DNA from 2 places in the Afipia dichlorophenoxyacetatis genome. Region 1 is predicted to be linked to the other one. Evidence: predicted binding sites of a transcription regulator. Region 1 holds the regulator's gene; the other holds the start of a gene.

What was found. The regulator PhoB, encoded in region 1, activates phosphate uptake and scavenging genes when phosphate is short. The targets are predictions, from matches to a motif close to TGTCATNNANCTGTCAT.
Region 2: the regulator PhoB is predicted to act here: its motif matches at 3,431-3,447, upstream of ACZ5C3_RS10895 (phospholipase C).

Annotation. Positions count from the first base shown of each region.
Region 1 is NZ_AP029250.1:3,864,452-3,870,193, forward strand. Features, by position in the region: gene pip (prolyl aminopeptidase) at 1-79, opposite strand, end outside; gene pqqE (pyrroloquinoline quinone biosynthesis protein PqqE) at 69-1,277, opposite strand; gene pqqD (pyrroloquinoline quinone biosynthesis peptide chaperone PqqD) at 1,274-1,582, opposite strand; gene pqqC (pyrroloquinoline-quinone synthase PqqC) at 1,588-2,352, opposite strand; gene pqqB (pyrroloquinoline quinone biosynthesis protein PqqB) at 2,349-3,278, opposite strand; gene pqqA (pyrroloquinoline quinone precursor peptide PqqA) at 3,412-3,492, opposite strand; gene phoB (phosphate regulon transcriptional regulator PhoB) at 3,680-4,381, opposite strand; gene phoU (phosphate signaling complex protein PhoU) at 4,410-5,126, opposite strand; gene pstB (phosphate ABC transporter ATP-binding protein PstB) at 5,150-5,742, opposite strand, start outside.
Region 2 is NZ_AP029250.1:2,330,386-2,336,127, forward strand. Features, by position in the region: gene ACZ5C3_RS10880 (TVP38/TMEM64 family protein) at 1-381, opposite strand, end outside; gene ACZ5C3_RS10885 (hypothetical protein) at 835-1,395, shown strand; gene ACZ5C3_RS10890 (hypothetical protein) at 2,432-2,665, opposite strand; gene ACZ5C3_RS10895 (phospholipase C) at 3,501-5,144, shown strand; gene ACZ5C3_RS10900 (cytochrome-c peroxidase) at 5,169-5,742, shown strand, end outside.

The DNA of each region.
Region 1 (5,742 bases):
GCAAGTGCCTCGTTGTAAGAGGGGCGAATGGATCAGCCTGCTTGCCGGATGGCACAGCCTCTCCGGCATCAGCCGCCATGGAGATCTTCTTCCGTTTCCAGCGTGCCGCCGGAGAAATTGCGATAGATGAAACGTCGATTATCGTTCTCGGATTCCGTCAACGCCGTCTTGAAAATCTCCTCGTGAACGGGAGATAGCGCGCAGGCGGGATCGGTGTTGCCGGCATCGCCCGTCAATGCAAAGGCCTGACAGCGACAACCGCCGTAATCGATTTCCTTGAAGGCGCAGCTCTGGCACGGTTCGGGCATCCACCCCGTGCCGCGGTAGCGGTTAAAGGCATCGGAATTTTGCCAGATCCAGGCGACCGAGTGGTCGCGCACCGATTCAAAATGCAGACCGGTGATCGTCTCAGCCGCATGGCAAGGCAGCACCTTGCCGGAGGGAGAAATATTGAAGAACTGCCGTCCCCAACCGCCCATGCACTTCTTCGGCCTTAGCGCGTAATAGTCGGGCACCACGTAGTCGATGGCGAGAATGCCCTTGAGCCGTTCCTGGGCGTCCTCGACAATCCGTGTGGTCTCTTCGATCTGCTCCATGGTCGGCATCAATGCCGCACGGTTTTTCAACGCCCAGCCGTAGTACTGGACGTTGGCGACCTCGAGCCGGTCGGCATCAAGATCAACCGCCATTTGGATGATATCGGCAAGCTGAAACAGATTTTGGCGATGCATGACCGCATTGACCGTCAGAGGCAGGCCAAGTTGCCTCGCCCACCCTGCGGCTTCGATCTTCTTCGCATGTGCGTTCTTGAGACCAGCAACGCGATCGGCAACGACCTGTTCGCTGCCCTGAAAACTGATCTGGACGTGCGATAGCCCGGCATCTGCCAGCGCCGTGAGCTTGTCCTTTGTCAGCAGTACGGCTGACGTAATCAGATTGGAATAAAGCCCAACGTCGCTCGCGTGCTGAACCAATTCGACGAGGTCTTTCCGCGCCGTCGGCTCACCACCCGAAAAATGGATCTGCAGCACTCCGATCTGAGCAAGTTCGCTCAGAACCTTCTTCCACTCTTCAGTCGAAAGCTCGCTTGCGTTGCGTTCCAGCTCGACCGGATTGGAGCAATAAGGGCATTGCAACGGACAGCGGTGGGTGATTTCCGCCAAAACAGCCAGCGGAATGCCAAAGGTCTCTGCCTGCGACTTGCGCGTCTCGAGGATCGCCAACCCGTCAGTGGGATCAGCGTGGACGGAGCTCGCGTCAGTCAGCGTCGGACTCATGATTTCGTGTCCTGTGCCTCAGCCAAAAATCCCTTATCCGCAAGATCCTTCAACATCGCGATCACATCGCCTGCGATCAGCGCTCGATCAGCCACATACTTTTCCGCCAGCGTATCGATAATCGCATCCACGCTGCGTATGCCATCGCAAAGCTGAAGGATCTCGACCGCAATGTCGTCGGGAGCGAGCACGCGCTCCGGTACCAGGATCACCCACCGCTGCCGTGTCTCGTCGAAACGCAGCTTCGCGTGCCGCGCCAGCACCGGGCGACTACTCTCAGTTATGTCGATCCGACGATTTCGCAATGGCTTCAACCCTGTTCCGGCACGAAGGCCCCCGGCGGTATGTGGCCTTCGACATAGGCATGGTACAGCGCATCGAGCTGAACCCACAGCACGTTGGTCTTGAAGATGAGTGCATTGCACACGGCTTCGCGCTGTTCCGGCGTGGTTGCATGCGCCTTGACGAAATCAAGCGCGAAATTGGCGTCGCGCGGCGCCTGTTCCAGCCGACGCTTGAAATAGCTCATGATGTTCGGATTAACGAAATCATAGTGCGCCAGCATCCCGGAAATGCGCTCCTCATGGAGATTTGGCGCGAACAACTCCGTCAACGACGACGCGATGGCCTCAAGCGGAGTCTTGTCCCGGACGAAGTGGACATAGGCGTCTACCGCGAAGCGTGTTGCCGGCAGAATCCCCTCCGCAGACTCCACGTAATCGGAGTCGAGCCCAAGCCCCTCGGTCAATTTCAGCCAGCGCTCAATGCCACCTTCGGTGCCGAAATTCCCATCGTGATCTTCGATGCGATGCCGCCATTCGAGGCGAATATTGCGGTCGCGAAAACGGGAAAGCACCACCGCATCCTTGATGGGAATGGAGCTCTGATAGTAGTAGCGATTGAGTGCCCAGGCTTGGACCTGCCCCTTGTTGAGCTTGCCGCCGTGCAGCAGCCGGTGAAATGGGTGCAGATTGTGATAGCGGGTTTCGCCGATGTGCCGCAGCGCGGCCTCCAGGTCTTCCGCACTGGCAAGCGGCGTCCCTTTCGCCAATGAAAAGGCGGTTGTCGTCTTCAAACGATAATCTCCATCCCGTCCGAGGGAATTAGCCAGCCTGCCGCTTCGACATGCGCGCGCTCTGCGGACTCCGGCAACAGCGCCAAATTGGAATTGTTGATGTGAAGAAAAACTTTACGGCCAATTCCAAGATCGGCAAGGGCTGCTATTGCGCCATCCGTGCCTGACATGGCCATGTGCCCCATTCGCTGCCCTGTCTTGCTGCCAAGTCCGGCTGCAATCAGCTCATCATCGCGCCAGACCGTTCCGTCAAAAAACACCAGTGGGGCGTTTTTCAGACGCAGCTTCAGCTCAGGGGTCATGGCAGCGCAAGCCGCCAGAAAAAAGAAGTATTGGCCGCTCTGCTTGTCCGAAATTCGCAGGCCGACCGTATCGCCTGCTTCATCGTCCAGCGCAGGTGCTGCAGCATCTTCCAGATACCAGGCACGTTTGCCAGGAACGAGGAATGGGAGGACTTCCAATCCTGACGGTGAGCCGTCCGCCAGCATGGGCTCGAAAGCAACATCGAATTCGATCGGTTCGCGGCCTACCCGCTCCGCGCTCAGGACATTGAAGATGCTGTTATCCCTGAGTGTCGAAAGAACGCGCTGATGCGCGTAGATGGTGAAAGGCCAGCCCTCGCGCAGGGACAATAACCCAGCGACGGCATCGACCTCGCCGTTGGTCAGAATCACTCCCGAGATCGGACTGTGGCGTAATTGATCCAGTTTCGGATGAAGTTGCGGCGTTGCAATCACCTGCTGACGCAGGTCGGGCGACGCATTGATCAGAAACCAGTGTTCGTTATCGGCGCTGACAGCGATCGAGGCCTGTGTGGCTCGCAAATCCGGTCGCTCGATCCGCGTGGTTCGGCAAACCTTGCAGTTGCAGTTCCATTGCGGGACGCCGCCACCAGCCGCCACCCCTAGAACGACAACACGCAACATCCCGACGCCTCCGGCATTCCCGGCTTGCGGAAACTAGACCCAGACACAACAAAGCCCGGTGCGAAAGAACTCCACCTATCGGGCGAGCCCTAACGCAAACCGGACCAATTGTCTTTTGCAGAAATTCGCAGACTTACTTGCGCGCCGCGCAGGCATACATGTTGATTTCCATGCCCACCGGCACTTCAACAATCTTTGGAGCTTTCCAGGCCATTTTGGTCTCCTTCCCAATTCATCCTGCGACTGGGTTTTTATTGCCCCGTCATGAGTCAGGTTAACATGGAGATGCCCAAAAGCGAGGTGCAATTTTGCTCCTAATCGGCACAAAATTGTTATCAGCGCCTACCAACGATTGCAGAGCAACATCTCTTTAATGCTGCTCTGCAGCAATCTTGTTGGGATTACTCAGCTTTGGCGAAGCGATCGTCCAAGGCATATCCGGCGCCGCGAACGGTCCGGATGGGATCCTGCTCCCGGCCTAGGTTCAGAAGTTTCCTGAGCCGGCCGATATGGACGTCCACGGTGCGCTCATCGATATAGATGTCACGCCCCCAAACACCGTCGAGCAATTGCTCGCGGCTGAAAACGCGTCCCGGGTGTTCCAGGAAGAACTCCAGAAGACGGTATTCGGTCGGTCCGAGATCGATGGGGCGGCCGGAACGAGCCACACGGCGCCGGTCACGGTCCAATTCGATGTCACCAAAGGCAAGAACCGTGGCAAGGCGCTCGGGGCTGGCGCGACGCAACAAGCCCTTCACCCGCGCCAAGAGTTCCGGCACCGAGAATGGCTTGACGATGTAGTCGTCCGCTCCGGTGGCAAGACCCCTCACCCGTTCGCTTTCCTCGCCGCGCGCGGTCAGCATGATGATCGGGATCTGCTTCGTCTCAGGTCTTGCCCGCAGACGACGGCAAAGTTCGATCCCCGACAAACCAGGCAACATCCAATCGAGCACGATCAGATCAGGGATGTGCTCCTTAAGCCTGGTGTCGGCGTCGTCACCGCGTGCAACGGTTTCGACATCGTAGCCTTCAGCATCCAGATTGTACCGAAGCAACGTGGTCAACGCTTCTTCGTCCTCAACGACAAGAATTCGGGCGCTCATGTCCGACCCTTCAATTTAAACCCTCTCATCAGCTGCCGGAGACAACTGTCGCAAAACTCGTCATATCGCCTTTGGGGCGCTGATCGACCATCTGTTGACCTTCGATCATGTAGAAGACCGTCTCAGCGATATTCGTCGCATGGTCGCCGATCCGCTCGATGTTCTTGGCGCAGAACATCAAGTGGATGCAGAAGCCGATATTGCGCGGATCTTCCATCATGTAAGTCAGCAACTCACGGAACAACGAGGTGCAGATCGCATCGACTTCCTCGTCGCCCTTCCAGACCGCCATGGCAGCCGGCAAGTCATGCGCCGCATAAGCATCAAGCACCGACTTCACCTGGGACTGTACCAGATCGGTCATATGTTCGAGGCCGCGGATCAGCTTCAGCGGGTGGAAATCGCTATCGAGCGCGGCGACGCGCTTACCGATATTCTTGGACAAGTCGCCCATGCGCTCAAGATCAGTCGCAACTCGCAGCGAACCGACGATCTCTCGAAGATCGACAGCCATCGGTTGACGGCGCGCAATGGTCAGAACTGCACGCTCTTCGATCGCATGCTGCAACTTGTCGATGTCGAGATCGGCGGCAACGACACGCTTGCCCAACGCGACGTCCCGACGGATCAGGGCGTCGACAGAATCAACGATCTGACGTTCCGCCAAACCACCCATCTCTGCGACGAGCCGGTTAAGCTCCTGGAGATCTTCGTCGAACGCCTTGGCGGTATGATCTGTTCCCATAATAATTCTCCACGCGATAAGCGTCAGCCGAATCGGCCGGTGATGTAGTCTTGCGTCCGTCTGTCGGTCGGCGACGTAAAGATCTTGTTCGTATCATCGAACTCGATCAGTTGGCCGAGATACATGAACGCCGTCTTGTCGGACACGCGCGCCGCCTGCTGCATGTTATGCGTGACGATCGCGATCGTATAACTCTCTTTCAGTTCCTGGATCAGTTCTTCGACCTTGGCGGTGGAGATCGGGTCGAGCGCCGAGCAAGGTTCGTCGAACAGGATCACTTCCGGTCGCACCGCGACCGTCCGTGCGATGCACAGGCGCTGCTGCTGGCCGCCCGAAAGGCTCAAGCCGCTCGCATTCAGCTTATCCTTGACCTCGTTCCAGAGCGCGCCGCCGCGCAACGCGGCTTCAACGCGACCGTCCATTTCGGACTTGGAAATCTTTTCATAAAGACGGATACCGAACGCGATGTTCTCATAGATGGTCATCGGGAACGGCGTGGGCTTCTGGAACACCATGCCGATGCGCGCGCGCAGCAAGTTGAGGTCGAGCTTCGGGTCGAGAATGTTGGTGTTGTCCAGCATGAGCTGCCCGACCGCGCGCTGGCCTGGATACAGGT
Region 2 (5,742 bases), 1.5 Mb from region 1:
AGCTCTCCAGCCTCCTTGTTCGACACGTCGCACAACAGAACCAAACCGCGACCATTCCGATGGCTTCACGAGGTCGCTTGCGAAGTAGCGCGTCAAGACGAAGCCAGCGAGCGCACCGGCAACACTCCCAATCGACGCCCAGACCAGGCCATACCAAAAGCCGAACACCAGACCGGCAGTGATTGCCATGATCGTGCGAGGCAAAAACAACAAGCTGAAAACGACGTGCAGTGCCAGAAAGATGATCGGCGCAAAGCTGTTATTCTGGAGCAGTTCGTGCAGGCGAAGAAAGCTCGCCCCGCTGTCACGAGCCAGCAGACTTCCCGCAGCTATGAGCAACACGATAATCGATGCTTTGATGAATTTGGATGCGCCGCTCACTTGCACCGGTAACCCTCTGACAGCGTAAGACCTGCGTATAGCATCATCCGCTGCCATCAATGTTGCATCGAAACAACACCATCGAAATTCTTGACTGAGACGCTCAGCACATTGCGCCGATCTTCGACCTCCTACGGCTTGTCCAGATTCTCCCGGGGACGACGCAGGGGCTGGAATTCAGGGGCAAGTGCAGATGCAATTCAATTCACTTCGCACGATGCTGTTCGCAACCACGGCGCTGATGCGCCGCTTGCGGCTGACAGGACGTCACCATGGTCTCCGCTGAAGTGAGCTGGACGAACGGATGGTCCATCGCCGCCACCTTCGAAGGTGAGTTCTCGGACGTCACGCGCAGCTACGCCGGCAAGGGCGTGGTTCGTTACAGCTGGTGAGGGGGTGGGCAGGCCTTCCTCAAGAATCGATTAACAGCTCGTATCGCTGCCACATTCTTCGATGTGTCGAGTCGACGGCGAGCGACGGCCGGATGATGGCTCGCTGTCTCCCGAAGTCGACTGTGCAAATGCGCCAATTTCCGTCGGTGCGGCAGGGCGCGTATTCGATCTCAACCGAGACGACCTGACCGCATCCTTCCTCACTCCTCATTTCAGCGAGGGCCAGGCGCTCGAGGGCGGTCCTGCTAACGCGGATCTTGGCCATGATTGCTCCGGTTCAAGCCGGCTGCCTCTGTGGCTGATGCCCCGGCCAATCGTGGCCGGGGCGCCAGGATCGTTAGTGCGACTAGCGCTGCTTTTCGTTTTCGTTCTGTTGTGCGCCTTGCTGGCCGCCTTGGCCTGGTTTCTGCTGTTGCTGCTGACCAGGCTTTTGGTTTTGGCCGCCCTGCTGACCCTGCTGACCCTGCTGACCCTGCTGACCCTGCTGACCCTGCTGGTTCTGTTGTCCGCCTTGCTTGTTCTCGTTTTCGCTTGTCATTTTAGTTTTCCTTTTGAGATCGTCTGTTTGGTAGCTAGGCCCAATCGACTTTTTGTGTGTTCGTTCCAGCCCGGTCCCAACTGATACCTCGATCGTTGAACACCTTCAGTTCATCCACGGAACATCACAACGAGCGCCGAAGCACTTGCAAGCCAAGCTCCGCGCGAATTTTATCTTCCTTCTGCCGCTGTGCTCTTCTCGCGTCCTGGTCCGTGGGAAAGGGGAATCCAGATCGTGCGGCGCGCTGCCGAACAGAAGCTGTCGTCCTATTGAAAAGTACGGATGCTCTGACAGGGCTCACGCCGTCCTGAACGAGTTTTCGCAAGCGCTCGGTTTGTTCGGTGGTCCATCCAGGTTTGCTCATTGAGCGTGCACCGGCATCAGCACAATTTTTTGCCTGCCGCGACATGCGCGCTTCAACAGGCGGTCGTCGTGATTCCAGGCGCGGTTCGTGATGTGTTTGGGCATGGTTTTCCCTGGGGCGTCGGAGCTCGATGGCGTTCACCCATTCGACAGTTACATACAATTCGAACCGAGTGATCCTTTGGAGCGCGCTTGTGTGGACGCCTGGCCACGCCCTGCGCACTCATGCGGTTTCAAGGAGGAGGTTTGATCTGTGTGTCGATTGACTTGTGGACCGCCCCGCTGTTTCGAAAAATAGGCAGGAGCGCGACTGGTCTCTCAGTCACCGCACGCCGTTCATTCGCGGTGATGACGCAAGTGTGCTCCTCACGCGTGCGTGCAGCAAGTCGAATATTTGCGACGGACAGCGGAACGTTTGAAAGACAACGAAGGTGGCCGGCTGGCCACGAGCAAGTTGGAGAGAAGGATGGCCAGCCGGTCCTGAGCCGTCAGCGGCGATCAGTGTCTGGACACCTGACCGCCACATCAGGCGAGGGATCCAACAGAAATCTTTCGCGCGCGTTCCTGCAAAAAAAAATCCCGGTCAGTCTGCCTGACTGGCCGGGCTTTAGTTTCCCGTCGCGTGTCATGTTTCCCGCGCGACGGATCCATACTCGAACAATCAAACAGTCGAGAAGATCAAACGTTCCGCGGCATTTTGCCCACCGCACGCGCGTGCGCCGCGATGTTCGCTATCAACGGCGCAAGATGGTTCCGCTTACTCCAGGCCCAGCTCGCGGCGAGCGTCGGCCTCGCGCTCCAGCTGTTGTCGCTTTGCCACCCGCTTATCGAGAAATGGAAAGCCTGCCTCCTTGGCTTTGATTTGCACAGACACCGTCGTCCGCTTCAGACGGACCGCCGCGCGCAAGGGAGATGCTCCGGCCTCGACAAGCTGTCTTAGCTCTTCAAGGTGTTCGGGCATCCAGCTTCGACTGGTGACATGGCGTCTCATTCAACTGTTCCCTGGGAGACTGAAGGTCTGACGAGCTGATCCAGCCCTCCACGGTGGCTGAACTTTCGAGCTTCTCGGCTTGCCGCAACAAACCATCCCGCGCGCGTCCATGCGGAATCGTATCTGCTTCGTGTCGCAGCTGCGCAGCCAGGCTGCGTAACTGGGCTTGATAGGTTGATTGGATCCGGGCCATTGGGACTGCTCCGCTGTTCGAGACAGACGGGGAGCGCAATCGGTCTCTCTGTCGCCAGCGGCCTTTGTCATGCCGGCGATACTGGATATTGCGCCTTTAGGCTTACAATTACGAGTCGAAAGAGGGAGGGGCGGGTTGGAACAAAGTGCCGCAACCATTCGTGCGGGATGAACGAGGCCGGAGAAAATAACCGGCCTCGTCGTCGCCGCGGCCGAGCGAGGCAGATCTGTTGCGCTGACATTCGCAAGGGCGCCTGTGAAATTCCACAGAACAATCGTAGTCCGATAGGTCGGTATTTTTTCTGAAATAAAACTTTCGCAATTCGCAGCGAAAAGAGTGAGACGTTGTCTCGCGCTCAAACAGTTGCGCAGAAATATCGTGAAGCGAGATGATGCCGGGGAATCATAAGGTCCGATGCCTCGTCTTCCTTGCCGATTCCAGTGGGTGAGGTGAGTGGTTTCATCGTTTCGTCTTGCAAACGTCAAAGAGCGATCGCCGTTTTCTGTGCGACGCGCGTGTCATTCAAAAAAAAATTGCACGTGCGGTGATGAGATTGTCGGGCTGCGTCAAATTGACACATGACCGTCATTCCCGCCGATTAGAAACGCGCGGCGCTAAGCCATCTCTTTTTTTGGGGCCAAGATGAAAAAGTTTTTATTGTCGACTGCTACGATGTTTGCCGTCGTAGCTGGTGTCAGCGGATCGGTTTCGGCTGATTCCACAAGCCCGCAGAACGCGGTCCGTACCGCGACTCCGATCAAGCATCTCGTCGTGATCTTTAACGAAAACCGTTCGTATGATCACTACTTCGGCACTTATCCGAATGCGGCGAACCCTGCGGGCGAGCCGGTGTTCACGGCTAAGGCGAACACGCCGAAGTCGAACAACTTCATTTCGAATCCGACACTGCTCTCCATGAACGGCAACGCTTCGGTCGCGTTGAACGGCACCGACGCCGCCAATCCTTTCCGCCTCGATCGCTCGCAGGCGAACACTCAGTCGCAGAACCATGCCTATACGGCCGAGCAAAAGGCCTATGACAACGGCAAGGCGGATCTCTTCCCGGTGAACACCGGTAAGGGCACCACCGGCGGCGCCGGCGCGTTCGGCACCAAGGGCCAGGTGATGGGCTACTTCGACGGCAACACCGTGACCGCGTTTTGGAATTACGCCCAGAATTTCGCGATGAACGACAACGCCTACACCGACAGCTACGGTCCATCGACCAACGGTGCGATCAACGTGATCTCCGGCCAGACCAACGGCGTGCAGATGACCGCGGGCACTGCGCCGAACGGCAACGTGATCAATGACGGGGCGGGCGCCCTGACGCTGATCGGCGACGTCGATCCCGGCTTCGACGTCTGCTCGAGCACCTCGAGCGCAGCGATCCTGACGGGTCCGAACATCGGCGATATGCTGAACGCTGCGAACCTCACCTGGGGCTCGTTCATGGGCGGCTTCAGCCTTGCAGCTAAGAACGCGAACGGTAGCACGGGCTGCCAGCGCTCAACATTCAGCGCTGTCCTTAACGGCACCAAGACAGACTATGTTCCGCACCACGCATGGTTCCAGTACTACGTGTCGACCGCCAATCCGACGCATGCTCGACCAAGCTCGATCGCGGCTGTCGGTTACACCAATGTCAACGGCGCGAAAGATCCGGCCAACCACGGCTACGATCTGCAGGACTTCTATGATGCAGTGAGCTCCGGCAACTATCCGTCGGTCTCCTACATCAAGATGTCGGCTTATCAGGATGGCCACGCAGGCAACTCCGACCCGCTCGACGAGCAGGCCGGCAACGTCGCGCTGATCAACTTCCTGCAGCAGCAGCCTGATTGGAACAGCACCGCCGTCATCATCACCTACGATGACTCCGACGGATTCTACGATCACGCTTACGCCACGCCGACCACGGCATCCTACGATGCGACCGTCGACCAGGTGAACGGTCCCGGCCAGTGCGGTCGCGGCGTGAACATTCAGCGTCAGCCGCTGGGCCTTAAGGGCCTGCCGGTGAACGGTCGCTGCGGTCCGGGCACCCGCGTGCCCTTCATCGTGGTCTCGCCCTTCGCGAAGCAGAACTTCATCAGCCACACGGCGATCTCGCAGGCTTCTGTCGTCCGCTTCATCCAGGACAACTGGCTGAACGGTCGTCGCCTCGGCGGCGGTTCGGTTGACGCGACCGCTGGCTCGATCATCGACATGTTCGACTTCACCAAGGCTGCCCGGACCGACAAGCTGAACCTTGATCCGTCGACCGGAACCGTGACGACGAACTAAGGACATCTACGGTCACTTACGCACATGATACGCATTCGCGCATTGTGGCTTCTCGGCGCCGGCCTTAGTTTGGCCGGCGCCGTTTTCGCCGCCGAACCGCAAGATTCGATCGGCGAGAACCCGCACCCGATCCAACTTATCCGTCCGCAAACCGCGCCGTTGTCGGCGATGGCGCAGCTCGGCCGCGAGGTCTTTTACGACACGCGCCTGTCGTCGTCAGGCAAGCTGTCTTGCGCGTCGTGTCACAGTCCGGAGCATGCCTACGGTCCGCCGAACGATGGCCCGGTCATGCTAGGCGGACCCACACTGTCGCGCCCGGGCGCACGCGCCGTTCCGTCGCTCACTTATCTTGAGCGGCAACCGGGCTTCAGCATCGGTCCCGAACAAGAAGAAAACGACGAGCCGCCCAGCCTGGCGCAGCAAGCCGCAGTCGCCCAGCAGTCCACGCGCACGTCAAAAACCGCGACGCAAAATGCGCAATCGGCGGCCAACATCGTGCCGCAAGGTGGCCAGTTCTGGGACGGCCGCGCCGATACGCTCCAGGACCAGGCCCTCATCCCGCTGCTCGATCCGCGCGAGATGGACGCCGGCAGTGTCG